One region of the Endozoicomonas sp. ALB115 genome, then DNA from elsewhere that is predicted to be linked to it. Evidence: predicted binding sites of a transcription regulator. Region 1 holds the regulator's gene; each other region holds the start of a gene.
The links. The regulator PhoB, encoded in region 1, activates phosphate uptake and scavenging genes when phosphate is short. The targets are predictions, from matches to a motif close to TGTCATANNNNTGTCANA.
Positions count from the first base shown of each region.

Region 2: the regulator PhoB is predicted to act here: its motif matches at 1,851-1,868, upstream of ACO6VE_RS05735 (PhoX family protein).
Region 3: the regulator PhoB is predicted to act here: its motif matches at 2,025-2,042, upstream of ACO6VE_RS16025 (ABC transporter permease subunit).
Region 4: the regulator PhoB is predicted to act here: its motif matches at 1,764-1,781, upstream of ACO6VE_RS09875 (choice-of-anchor I family protein).

Region 1 covers NZ_JBLYZG010000044.1:2,033-5,361, forward strand. Annotated here, with positions in the region: gene ACO6VE_RS17235 (DUF3050 domain-containing protein) at 1-282, opposite strand, end outside; gene ubiA (4-hydroxybenzoate octaprenyltransferase) at 440-1,345, shown strand; gene phoB (phosphate regulon transcriptional regulator PhoB) at 1,579-2,268, shown strand; gene phoR (phosphate regulon sensor histidine kinase PhoR) at 2,384-3,329, shown strand, end outside.
Region 2 covers NZ_JBLYZG010000008.1:86,451-89,779, forward strand. Annotated here, with positions in the region: gene ACO6VE_RS05735 (PhoX family protein) at 1-1,758, opposite strand, end outside; gene ACO6VE_RS05740 (saccharopine dehydrogenase family protein) at 1,962-3,206, opposite strand.
Region 3 covers NZ_JBLYZG010000037.1:39,525-42,853, reverse strand. Annotated here, with positions in the region: gene ACO6VE_RS16025 (ABC transporter permease subunit) at 1-1,981, opposite strand, end outside; gene ACO6VE_RS16020 (Na+/H+ antiporter family protein) at 2,537-3,329, shown strand, end outside.
Region 4 covers NZ_JBLYZG010000016.1:21,180-24,508, forward strand. Annotated here, with positions in the region: gene ACO6VE_RS09875 (choice-of-anchor I family protein) at 1-1,710, opposite strand; gene ACO6VE_RS09880 (hypothetical protein) at 2,084-2,686, shown strand; gene ACO6VE_RS09885 (hypothetical protein) at 2,841-3,065, opposite strand; gene ACO6VE_RS09890 (DUF3322 domain-containing protein) at 3,326-3,329, opposite strand, start outside.

The DNA.
Region 1 (3,329 bases):
TTCCAGATGACTCATGGGCGTGCCATGAAGATCCTTATCCGTCTCTTCATAGAGAATAATTTCATTAATGAAGCGGGCAGACGGGGCATCCGTAACTGGCACCCAGGGTAGCTGCATGGAAGTAAACTCAAGCTGCAATCTTTTCGCCAGCGACATAAAATCCCATACAGCAAATACATGAGCTTCCATAAAGGCCGACAACGTCTCCACACTGTTAATTTTCTGGTAGATGGAGTGATTGAAAAGTTGTTCTTGAAGAGGGCGTAAGTCTTCTGTAAACATGATAGTCTCCCGCTATAAGCAATTTGCTCTGGTAGGCCGACAAGACTACATAGATATTGGACACATGGCAGCCTGTGCTCATTTTTTTATCGGCAAAACATGTGTCGGCTGGAAGGCCCTGACTATATTTCCAAAACACAGAACTCCAAGGGCGCAGATGAAATTTATACAATCGATAACAGGCGCTGATAAATGTGCAGAGCTGCTGGATCAGCACGTACCACGCTGGAAAGACTTTATTCAACTGGCTCGCCTTGATCGCCCCATTGGCATTTATCTACTGCTATGGCCAACACTCTGGGCGCTCTGGCTCGCGGCCGAAGGCATACCCTCTGTTGGTAATCTGGTGGTTTTCATTCTTGGGGTGGTGCTGACCCGCAGCGCTGGCTGTGTTGTTAATGACTATGCTGACCGACATTTTGATGGTCATGTAAAACGAACCCGGCAACGTCCGTTGGTGACCGGAAAGATAACCCCGAAAGAAGCCCTGATATACGCCGCCAGCCTGTTTTTCGTGGCCTTTCTCCTGGTGTTGACCACCAATGCCCTGACCATCTATCTCTCCTTTGCCGCCCTGCTACTCGCCTCAGCCTACCCTTTTGCCAAACGACACACGTATCTGCCGCAAGTGGTATTGGGTGCCGCATTTGGCTGGTCCATCCCCATGGCATTTGCCGCCGAGGCCGACACACTGACCACTCAGACATGGCTGTTGTTTATCGCCAATCTGTTATGGACTGTCGCCTACGATACCCAGTATGCCATGGTGGACCGAGATGATGATCTGCAGATCGGCATTAAGTCCACCGCCATTTTATTTGGCGAAATGGATAATCTGATTATTGCCTGTTTTCAGACGTTTACCCTGATAGCCCTGCTGATGCTGGGTTTACAGCTGGAATTAGCCTGGCCATTCTATGTCAGCCTTGTTGCCGCCGCCGCAGGTTTTACCCACCAGCAATGGTTAACCCGCAACCGTGAAAGGGATCCTTGTTTCAAAGCCTTTCTTTCTAATCATTGGGTTGGTGCCGCCATATTTCTCGGTCTGGTCTGTTCTCTGTGATGACTGACTGAAACACCTGAATTTGAAGGTTGAGCCGAAAGCGCTCAACCTTCACCTCCCCTTTATCACTTCAACGACGGGAAAACAGTAACTCATGGGTTGGACAACCCGCAAAAAGTCCATCAAATTTTCCTCAACGTCATTTTTCTGTAACATTCCCTCGCTGTAATACCTGTCATAAAGATAAACGGTTACCAAAGCAATCTTCTCTCATTCAACCCCGGGGTATTCTCATGTCTGGCAAAACAATTCTAATTGTGGATGATGAAGCACCCATCAGGGAAATGGTCGCTATGGCGCTGGAAATGGCTGGTTATCAGTGCCTGGAAGCAGCTGATGCAAAGCAGGCGCACTCACTGGTGGTGGATAACCGACCCGATTTGATCCTTCTGGACTGGATGCTACCGGATATCTCGGGTATCGAACTGGCCAGACGACTTAAGCGTGACCAGCTGACAGCAGAAATTCCGATCATTATGTTGACCGCCAAAGGGGAAGAAGACCATAAAATCCAGGGGCTGGAAACCGGTGCGGATGATTACATCACCAAGCCTTTCTCCCCCCGCGAGCTCGCTGCCCGACTTAAGGCCGTACTGCGCAGAACTCATGGAATGGACGAACAGTCGGCTATCGTCGTCAAAGGACTGGAACTGGACCCTGTCAGCCACCGGGTCAGTATTGATGGCAACCCGGCCGAAATGGGGCCAACGGAATACCGGCTGCTGCAGTTCTTCCTGACTCATCAGGAGCGAGCCTATTCCCGTGGGCAGTTGCTTGACCAGGTCTGGGGTGGCAATGTGTATGTTGAAGAGAGAACGGTGGATGTCCATATTCGCCGCCTGAGAAAAGCGCTGGGCAGTGGCTATGAGAATTACATTCAAACCGTCAGAGGTACTGGCTACCGTTTTTCCACTAAAGCGTAGAATGCTGGAATTCAATGAAAATGGCTTCAGTGACGTTTTCCTCATCACCACCTGATGACATAAGAATGATGGTCAGGATCAATCACCATAAGCTCAACAAACTGCGGAACTGCCTGTGACCACCTCTGCCCGATCCTGGTTTACTGGTCGAATAGTGTCAATGCTTGCCATCGGGCTGCTGGTCGGCTGGCTGGCGGACCGGATTTTTCTGGGGCTTTTTCTTGCCACATTATTCTACCTTCTCTGGAGCCACCAGCAACTGCACCGATTGCTGATATGGCTTGATAAGGCTGCCCACAAAGAGCTGGATCCCCCGGAAAGCACAGGCGTATGGGGTGAGATCTTTGACGGTATTTATAGAATTCAGCGCAAACACAACCGCTCAAAACAGCGACTTGCCAGCGTGATAGAACGCATACAGGATTCAACGGCAGCATTAAACGACGGAATCGTCATGGCCGACCAGAATGGTTCCCTTGAGTGGTGGAACCGTGCCGCCGGAGAGTTACTGGGCCTGCAAATGCCCGATGACCAGGGACAGCTCCTGACAAACCTGGTCAGAAATCCAAAATTTGCCCGCTATATGAACAATAGCCACGGCAAAGAGCCCATTAAGATCGATTCACCGGTGCATGAGAGCCGACAGCTTCAAATAGCCATTACCGTTTATGGGCAGGGCAATCGACTTCTATTGGTCAGGGATGTCAGCCGGTTGCATCAGCTTGAAATCATGAGAACCGATTTTGTTGCCAATGTTTCCCATGAATTGAGAACACCTCTAACCGTGATTTCCGGTTACCTGGAGACCATGAGTGACGGTATAGCAATGAATCCGGATACACCGCCCATCTTTAATCGTGCCCTTGGTCAAATGCAGGAGCAGGCAACCAGAATGCAGCGACTGATTGAGGATCTTTTGTTACTTTCACGGCTTGAAGCGACGGAACCGGAAAGAATAAGTCAGTCAGTGACGCTTAAGTCTCTGCTTGCCGGTATCGTTAACGACGCCAAAGCATTGAGCGGTGAAAATCAGCACCAGTTACAACTTGAATGCGACGATG
Region 2 (3,329 bases), on a different contig from region 1:
AATCCAGAGGCGGCCCTGATAGTCAAACCAGATACCATCCGGCGAAGAGAAAATATCACCCTTGATATCTCCCACGAAGTGTTCAGGTACCGGGCTGCCATCCGCCAGTGTCGCGCCAGGGCGGTCACCGGCCAGCAGGAACATCTCCCAGTTGAAATGGGTGGCCGTGGGATCAGCGTTTGCCTCGGTAAAACGAACAATCTGACCATGGCGGTTATCTTCCCGGGGATTGACGGCATTGGTTTGCTGATCCTCTTTTTGGCCCCGGTGCTTATTATTGGTCAGCGTGACATAGACTTCCCGGGTCTGCGGATGCACGGCAACCCATTCCGGGCGGTCCATGGTTGTGGCCCCCAGAATATCCGCAGCACGACGGGCGTGTACCAGCACATCGGCCTGACTGGTAAAACCATTGCGACGGGTCAGGCCGTTGTGGCCAAACACCAGTGGCCGCCACTCACCACGGCCATCATCATGGAACACCGCCACATAAAGAGTGCCATGATCCAGAATATCCCGGTTGGCCGCTGGATTACCGGGTTTATAGGCCTGATCCGGCACAAACTTATACACGTATTCGCCGCGGGTATCGTCGCCAAAATAGAATGCCATACGACCATCATCACCCAGCGAAAGTGTTGAACACTCTCTGACCAGTCGTCCCATGGAGGTGCGCTTTTTCGGGGTGCTGTCCGGTGAAAAAGGGTCAATTTCCACTACCCAGCCAAAACGGTTGGGTTCGTTAACATAACCGCCATGAGGGGCATGGTGATCAGGTGTCGCATTAAAACGGGGTTCTACTGACTCCCAGGCATAGTATTTACTGTTCTTGTCCTGGGCCACACCATACCGCTGGTGGGCTGGGCGTTGCTGATAATCTTCAGCATCACGGTTAACAAAGTAGTTCTTCCAGTTCTCTTCACAAGTGAGATAAGTCCCCCAGGGTGTTACACCCATGGCGCAGTTATTCAAAGTGCCCAGCACCTCAAGCCCAGCAGGGTCTGCCACGGTTTTCAGAAAATCAGTACCGGACACTTCGCCGGTCAGATCCATGGGGGTAAACCCGGTGATCCTGCGGTTATAGCGGGAATCCTTGACTTGCTGCCAGTGACCATCCGACTGCTTGCGAACTTCGATAATACTGACACCGTGGGCCGCCATCTCCTTTTTCACTTCATGCGCCGGGCGCTGTTTAAATCCCTGCGGGTTTTCAGTGATGGTCAGACCATTAGGGTGAAGCGTAGGATTAATGTACTCATGATTCATGACCAGCAGGCCATGGTCGTCCGGCTGGTCCGCAAATGGGAAGAACCAGATCCCATCGTGATTCTGGCCTGCCTGCTTCATCTGCTCCCGCCAGCTGTTGCTGCCATCTGGCCGCCAGGGTCTGGCACCTTTCTCTACCGGGTCACCCCATGAAAAAAAGACGCTGGCCGTATAGCCTTCAGGCACATTGATGGCATCGAACATGGGGTCCTGCTCAATGGGAATGGGCTTGAATCCGATGTCCGCCCGCCGCAGGTTTCCAACAGTACTGCCACCCAGAGCATTATGACTCTGCCCGGTCGTGCCCATACAGCCAGCCAGAAAGCCTGCCATGGCAAGACCCAGGCCACCTTTCATAAAGTTCCGCCGACTTTTTTCTACCACGTCATCCAGGGTACTGTTGCCAGAGAAGTTATCTGGCTGATCATCCAGCGACTCCAGCTGTTCATGAAAATCACGATGGTTCTGTAACTTTGAAGATCCGGCTTCCATGATTATCCCTCATCGTTAAGTAAACACACTGTTATTGAAAGAATGATTTGCTGAGAGATTAGGCGATGACTGTTACAGATTTATTGCTATCAAGTTTCAATTAGATGAAAAAAGCTCTGCAAGAAAACGGAGCAAATTGTGGAGAGAAAGTCAGCCGAAACGGTTGCTACCTATCCGGGAAAGACAGATAGCATCAGGCTATTTCAGGAAGGTACTACTTCAAATTTTATCTCAGCATCTTTTTCCAGCCGCTCAATAAGCCGATCACCAAATAACGTGGATGTTGTCCAGAAACCGCCCGCCCTCCCGCTCTTCTGCTGCTTATCGTGGAAGTCCAGGGCCAATCCTGCAGCCACCTGCCCCAGCATTCTGGCGGTAGAGCCATACCCCGGATCGCCCTGGCCAACAACACGGGTGCGAATTTCCTGGCCATCTGCTGTTTTGCCCAGAAAGCGAATATCATAAAACCCGGTTTTCTGGGCTTCGGGAGAAGGTCCCTCACCCGGTTTGGGCAACACAAATCGCTCCATAAACCAGCGGGTTGGCTTAATCACCATGGACAGCATAAACAGACCCAGTCCGCCAACCAGGGCGGAAGACTGTAAACGACCTTTAAAACCAGCCCCCATCAGCATGGCTTCGCTGTACCTGAAATCCCTGCCATAAGGAAATTCAGCCAATGCATTGGAACGAAGGACCACCCGGGAATTAATGCCAGCCATAATGAAAGGTGCCAGCCACGCCCCAAAGCCGGAATCATACGTCGGTGTTTTAACAACTTCCTGTCTGGCCTTCAAGCTTTCATTGTCAGGGCAGAGCAGATAAGGGTTGGCCAACTGTCGGCGTAATGCCGGGTTGTTTGCCGCCTCACGGGTGAGGTTAGTTATACTGGCCAGCGTGCCACCGGATATACCACCTCTGGCGGCTTTCACCCGCATGCTGATATCTGAACAGAATGAACCCAAAACTTCCCTGGCTTTTTTCTGGGTAAAGTACACGCCCAAATCAGAAGGTATTGAGTCAAAGCCACTGCAATGAACAATGCGTGCACCGCTGTTGCGTGCCGTTTCCTCATACCGGTCCAACATCTGTCGGATCCATTGCACCTCTCCGGTCAGGTCGCAATAATCAGTACCACTTTCTGCACAAGTCTTGACCAGTGATTCGCCGTAAAGTGCATAAGGTCCCACTGTCGAAACAATGACCCGGGTTTGCTGGCACAATGCTTTCAATGAAGTCTCATCAGCAGCGTCAGCCAGCAGCACAGGTAGCTCAGGCTGTTGTAAGTTCTGCTTTAATTGAGCCAGTTTCGCTTGAGAGCGCCCTGCTATCGCCCAGTTAAGGCGTTCCTGGTCATTGTCGTTAAATCTATCAACCAGGTACTGGCAAAGTAGTTGTCCAACGAAGCTGGTCGCCCCGAATACAATCACATCAAATTGATTATTCATAAACTCAGGAGATCTCTGTACTTTGTCGTTTTTATAAGAGACATACAGCCTACAGAATTGAGTATAAAAATGGAAAAGATAAAAGAGATATAGTCAAGGACCATCCACTCGATAACGCCGGAC
Region 3 (3,329 bases), on a different contig from region 1:
TGGCTCCCAACGCCAGGGAACCATAGGTCAGGTGCCTGGGTACGCTGAATATCGCATCCTCCGCAATGGAAAATATGGTTGGAATAACGGCAAAACCCATGGCCAGTCCTACCACCAGGGCATTACGCTGGTCGTAGGGAATGCCCAGCTCGGTGGTCAGCCAGGTACGCATATCACCGTCAAACAGCCAGAGTTCCAGACTGGAACTGAGCGACATGGCCAGGGCACCACTGAGTAATACCACGGGCACCAGCAATCCGGCCTGCATACCGTCAGGAATCCGGTGACGTATCGTTGCAGGCAAGCCATCCCAGGCAAAAGCAAACATCAGGATGCCCGCTGGCACAAAGAGCAACAGGGCAAAAATACCCACCAGCTGATTTTCAATCAGCGGGGCCAGCCAGAGCCCGGCAAGAAAACCAAGAATGACCGTAGGCAGGGCCTCCATCAGCTCGATCACCGGCTTTACCTTTCTGCGCATGCCCGGAGCCATAAAGTAGGCGGTGTAAATAGCCGCACAAATGGCCAGTGGCGCTGCCAGCAACATGGCATAAAACGCCGCCTTGAGCGTCCCGAACGACAGTGGCATCAGGCTCAGCTTGGGCTCGAAATCATTGTTTGATGCCGAGGACTGCCAGATGTAATCCGGCTGATTGTAAGACTCATACCAGACTTTACCCCACAGGGCAGACCAGGATATTTCCGGGTGCTCATTGTCGATTTTCAGGAATTGCGTCTCACCCTGGCTGGCCAGAATGAGATAATTGCCTCTTGGCGCTACGGCCATTTGATCTATTCGACCCGCAGCCAATGGCTCCACCAGCAGAGAACGGTTTGCCGTGGTGTAATACAGACCAACCTGACCCTTCACATCCGACGCCAGAAAGCCCTTGCGCCGATGCTCCGGAACAATCTTGTCGATGGGGTCACTGCCGAGGCTGAAAGAACGAATATTGTGCAAATTCAGACGGCCATCTTCACGAACCATAAACCACTGGGCGATATTGCCTTCTGAGTCACCCACCAGCAGGGACACCCCGCCCAACAGAAACGTCATCGCGGTAACTTCCACTCCCTTAGCGGTCAGGTTGAGCGTCTCATGGATATAGGGACGGTCAATATCGCTGATATTGATCACCGTCAGTTGATTGCTGCCGCTGAGGACATAAAGCCAGGTTTGTTCCGGATCAATCAGCAACTGGCGGATATCCAGGCCACCCTGCGCAGAAAGTCCGCTGATCACCGGCAGGGCGACGGACTGCTGCTCAACAGTGATGGACTCGGTTAAAAAATCCGCTTCCTTATGGACAACCTCCATCACCAGCTGGTTATTGCTGCTGGCGGCCATCAACAGCTTTTCCTCACCGTCACTGATGGCCAGTTGTGCAACCGGAGCCGAAAAGTCCTTGATGGCAAAAGGCTGCCGCTCATAAGGGTAGCTGACTTCCGGTGTGATCTTCCGGCGGTCATCTGGCCAGGTAATCCTGTAGCCCTGATCAAACAGTATGACCTCACCTTTGGTAAGACCGGCCGCCATCAGATTGGAACCAGCAGCATCCCTGACCACCCTGACCACCTCACTGCCCGCAGGTATTGGCAGCAACTCATTCTGTAGCCATTCACCGGTCTGGGAGGAGAAAAAACGCAGATTACCGGAAGCCTCTGCTTGCATGGCCACTTCGGCCTGCTCTTCAACAGCGAGAAATATCGGCGCTTTTTTTGTAGCAACTGGCTCATCAACAAAAGTCAGGGCCGATGGGTATGAAGCAACCCGGGTAATCTCAGCGCGGTTAAATAGCGGCAGGACCTCATAGAGGAGGTAAAAGAAAATCAGGAGAATCGCCACAATCACGCCAAGACCACCGGAGGCAACCCCCCAGCGGGCAAGACGGTCTTTCAAGAAGCGCAGGGAACGATATTTTTTTAGTGCCGGTGTATTGAAATCAATACCCGGGCTGTTATCCATCGAATTTTGATACATGGCGCAAGTCTGATTAAATCATGCCCGTAACTTACAGAATCAATATGACAGTAATGTGACACCGGGAAAAAATCATTGCCCGGGCCAACAGATCAATGTAATTTAGTGGCTGCCAATAACGGCTGTAAGCCTGAATTACCGAGCCTACAGACCTGTTGAAAGTGCATCATGATCAGAGAAAATAACGATGTTACCCAGAAATCTGCTAACAATACCCGGTATTGACACCCAATCAGAACAGTGTAGCTCTGCCCTTTCCATGATCCCTTCCCTGCATGCCCACCGACACCATCATCACCATTGAACGGCTGATTCGACCCTGATCGAATACATTTACTTTTATCGCCTGAGCTTCTAGCCTCAATGTGTAATATATTAATTTACAACTAGAAAAAAGAGCTCAAGGCACAACCAATCAAGGAATGCGACAGCTCCTGACGAGCTCTGCACTGATCTGCTATAGACTGATCTGTTATAGATCGTGCTGTGGATAATGCTGTGGATTGAAGTATCGCAAACCGCTTATAACTCAAAAGAACACAAAACTGGATTACTATGAACGCTGTCATTTTGGCTGTTGCCATCATGCTGACCTTGAGTGTCTTGCGTGTAAACGTTGTACTTGCCCTTTTTTTCGGGGCTATTGGTGGAGGTCTTGCCGGTGGACTGGGGTTTGATGCCACACTGTCCGCTTTTGCCGAAGGGTTGGGGGGTGGTGCCAGCATCGCCATCAGCTACGGTATGCTGGGTGCCTTCGCCATGGCTATATCCGCATCCGGGATTCCCCAGTGGCTGGCCGATCGAATTATTCAGAGGGTAGCCAAGACCCACAAAACAGCTGGCCTGAGGATCTCAATCCTGGGAAGCATTCTGCTGATGGCCTTTGCCTCCCAGAATGTGGTCCCTGTGCATATCGCCTTTATTCCTATTCTGATCCCACCGCTACTGGGTGTTTTCAGCTCCTTACAGCTGGACCGCAGGGCGGTAGCAAGCACCCTGTCGTTTGGTCTGATCGCCACCTATATGCTGGTTCCCATTGGTTTCGGCAATATCTACCTGACCCAGATCCTGGCGGGCAACCTCAACGATAATGGCTTGAACATTGACCCTGACCTGATGCCATCGGCCATGGCTCTACCGGTACTCGGCATGTTTATTGGTCTGCTTGTGGCTGTGTTCTGGACTTACCGTAAACCCCGCCACTACCACATTGCAGAGAGCGCCCTGAAAACCGCTAAGGAAGAGCAGCCATCCATGGAGCCAAAGGCCGTGCTGATTACCCTGGTATCCATTGCGGCGGCACTCGGCGTGCAACTGTTCACCGACTCCATGGCCATGGGTGCAGCCA
Region 4 (3,329 bases), on a different contig from region 1:
TTAAAAGATTTCATAGACAAGGGTTGATCCAGAAACCTCATGGCCAATGATCAGCAAAGGCTTGCCAGTGGGACTGTCCGCTTCTGCCACAAAGACCATACCCTCCGGTGAAAGGTCACCAGCCAGTTCAGGCTGCTCGGCCACATTCACGGAAAAGTCCCGGTTATGGATATAGCGGACATATTCAGGTGATTCCGGACTGGTGATGTCGTACATAAACAGGCCGCCGGTACGCTCAAGACCAACAAACGCATAGTGTCTTCCATTGATTTCACCAATGGCCAGGGCTTCAGGCTCCGGACCTTTGTCATCACTGCGGTTATCGCCTTTGGTTTCATCGTCATTGTTATTGAAGTCAGACTTCAGTATTTCTGCCGTGATGCGCTCGAAATCATCGCCAGAGTCAAACACCAGATTTCCGGATTCATCCCAGATGGCGAAGGAACGGGTACCGTAAGCATAAAGCTGTTCAAACTCACCATCGTTATCACTGTCTCCCAGAGTGTTGGTGATTTTCAGTTGAGCCATCCCGGCTGAATCTTTTGCTTTGTCGGCATTTGGGTGCTCATCAGCCACCTTCACCTTTTTCACACGGAACTCTTCAGTATAAGCAAGGCAGCCGTCGTCTTCATCAAACTTCAGGCCGCCGGAGTTCAGACAATCTGTTCTGGAAGGGCTGTCATACCAGTAATCACGGGCATCACCTTCGTTGGCAGAAACAACATAGGTTTTGCCATTGGCTTCATAAGAAGCGAGGGTGTCTGGCTGATACATACCGTATACACCCGCCCAGGTTTTCAGATTCACGCCACCATCCCTGTTACTGATATCGGCGGTGTATTTCCCAAAATCTTTGTAGCCCAGGGGGAAGATCTTAACGACTTCAGCTGCTTCAATATCAATGATTGCCTGAGCATTATTTTCCTGCAGGCTGACATAAGCCTTTTTAGAGTCATTGGATACGGTGATGAACTCAGGCTCAAGGTCTTGTGCAACGGTGGCATTTCGGCCAAATACCCGAACTTGCTCGCTTAACTCATTGTGCCTTGGACCGTATTTATTAAACTCAGTAAAGCCAACTTGTCTGACCTCGCCTACGGTACCGTTATCGTTGATCTGGATAATGCTGATGGAACCCTCAGGATCAATTTTGTAATCTTCAGAAGGCTCACCTTCATTGGCAACCAGCGCATATTTACCATTTGGGGTAAAGGTCACCATGTCTGGCAGTGCTGAAGTGTGGACATAATCCCGGTAGGTTGCATTACCTTGATCATCGATGTTGAACAGAATAACAACGCCGTTTTCCTGTTTGATGTCAGCTTCAACGGCAACAGCCAGCAGGCCATCATGTAATGACAGGCTGTTTGCAGCACCGAGTTCGATGTCTGGCAGATAGCTTTGAATATCAATGCTGCTTCGTTTGGTCAGGTTTGAATCGGTCAGTGGGTTAGCGAGAGCCTTGCTGGTTAATTGGCTGGCATCCAGAATATCAATCGTTTTTTCTCCGGCATTCACGACAAAAATCGACTGACTGGTTTTATGCCAGCTGACAATTTCTGCTGCACCTTCAAAGAAAGTGCCAGATGCATAGCGACCAACCGGTTGCATATCCGGGTGGGTTACGCTGGCAGATTGCATATCCAAAGTACAGCCTGAAATGATCAGAGCTGCCAGTAATGGAGCGGTTCTGCTGAAAGGGATTTTCATCGGCCTTGCCTGTCATGTCCTGTTTTAGTTGCTGAACAGTTATAACGGGAAATGATGAAAGAAATATGACAGCTAAATCATCACGGTGTACCGAGACAGAGAAACAATCAGAATAGGGCGGTTGATATAGGTCCGCATGATGCGTGCGGGGATCAGGTGCCGCCAATGGCCAGCAGAAACACAAAAGGGTCAACCAACACGTCAAAAAGGGAATTTAAGAATCATGAGGGTCAAAGTCTCATACTGAGCACAACTACAGACCCTGGAGCACAGGATTTACGTCCCGGAGCCAAAATACCCGAACAAGAAAGGCGACCAAACGCAGCTATGATTTTCATGTGACAAAAGAATCATCTGCGAGAGGCCGCCCTCCATGGAAGTATGTCACCCACTGACCATTCCCGCTAGTAATCACTGCCCTGCAATCGAGATGCTGCAACATCGGTTATCTCTTCTTCGCCAGTCATGCCATGAGCTCCACTGGGAGGATTACGAAAATGAACTGCATAACCTCATGGCTCTTGCAGAGCAGGAGATTCTCTCTGAAGACCTCCAAAAACTGGACGTCAATGAACCTTCTATTGAGGTCAAGGGCACCGTTTATCGCAGGGTGGCTCAAAATCATCAAACATACCAATCTGCCGCTGGCCCTGTCCGGGTAAAGCGAACCCTGTATCGATCCGGCTCAGGAAGCAAATGTATAGTCCCCCTGGAACTCCAGGCAGGGATTGTTGAAGGGTTCTGGTTACCCAGGGCGGCAAAGCAAGCGGCATGGATGGTGGCTCAGTTGCCACCAACCGAAGTGGCAAGCCTTCTTGAGTTGCTGGGAAATATGAAACCGTCGGCCAGTACTTTGGCTCGTCTTCCTGCAAAACTCAGTGAACGGTGGGAACAGTATCTTGAACCTTTTGAGTATATGTCTGGCAGACAACTTTCAGGTTCCAGCCAATGCTGCGACGGTAGCGGCCTCTCTTGATGGTGTAATGCTGCCTATGAAGGGCGGAAAGCGTCAGGAAAAACGGGACAAGGGAGCAGCTGAAGGCAAGCTTACCAGAGGCCCTGCGGGTTGTCAGGAAGCCAGTTGTGGGACGCTGTCGCTCTCTTCACTTTTTAAAAAGTGGGTGTCCTTTTTATTGCTTGTAGCTGACACCGTGACCCCGCCAGAGATTAGCAGCAGAGTGTCCTCCCATTAGGTGCAACTCGCGGGCAATTTTGAATGGATCCGTACAGTTGGTATCAATGTCACTGGAGAATTTGTCACCAATAATTTTGGATAACAGCAGCAGCTCATCTTCAGTTGCCTGATTGAGTACGTCGTAAAGATTTCGATCTTGTCGGGTGAATACTATGCTCATTTGCAAAACTCAAATTTCAAAGCTCAATGCTTCCGTACACTTGCCAGCTCTTAAGTACTGTACTGGTTGGGAATGAAATCTCGAATAATACCTGATAGATGTTATACGGAAAGAGAAGCTGGAGGTTATATATGGTCCGCCCCGCACAAGAGAAACCAGTGTTAAGAAACCATTAAGAAACCAGTGTTAGGTCTTGAAACTTGAATGTGTTCAAAAAGAAAGACCTCACCCTGGATTTTCGCTGCTAATGCTATCACAGGTCAA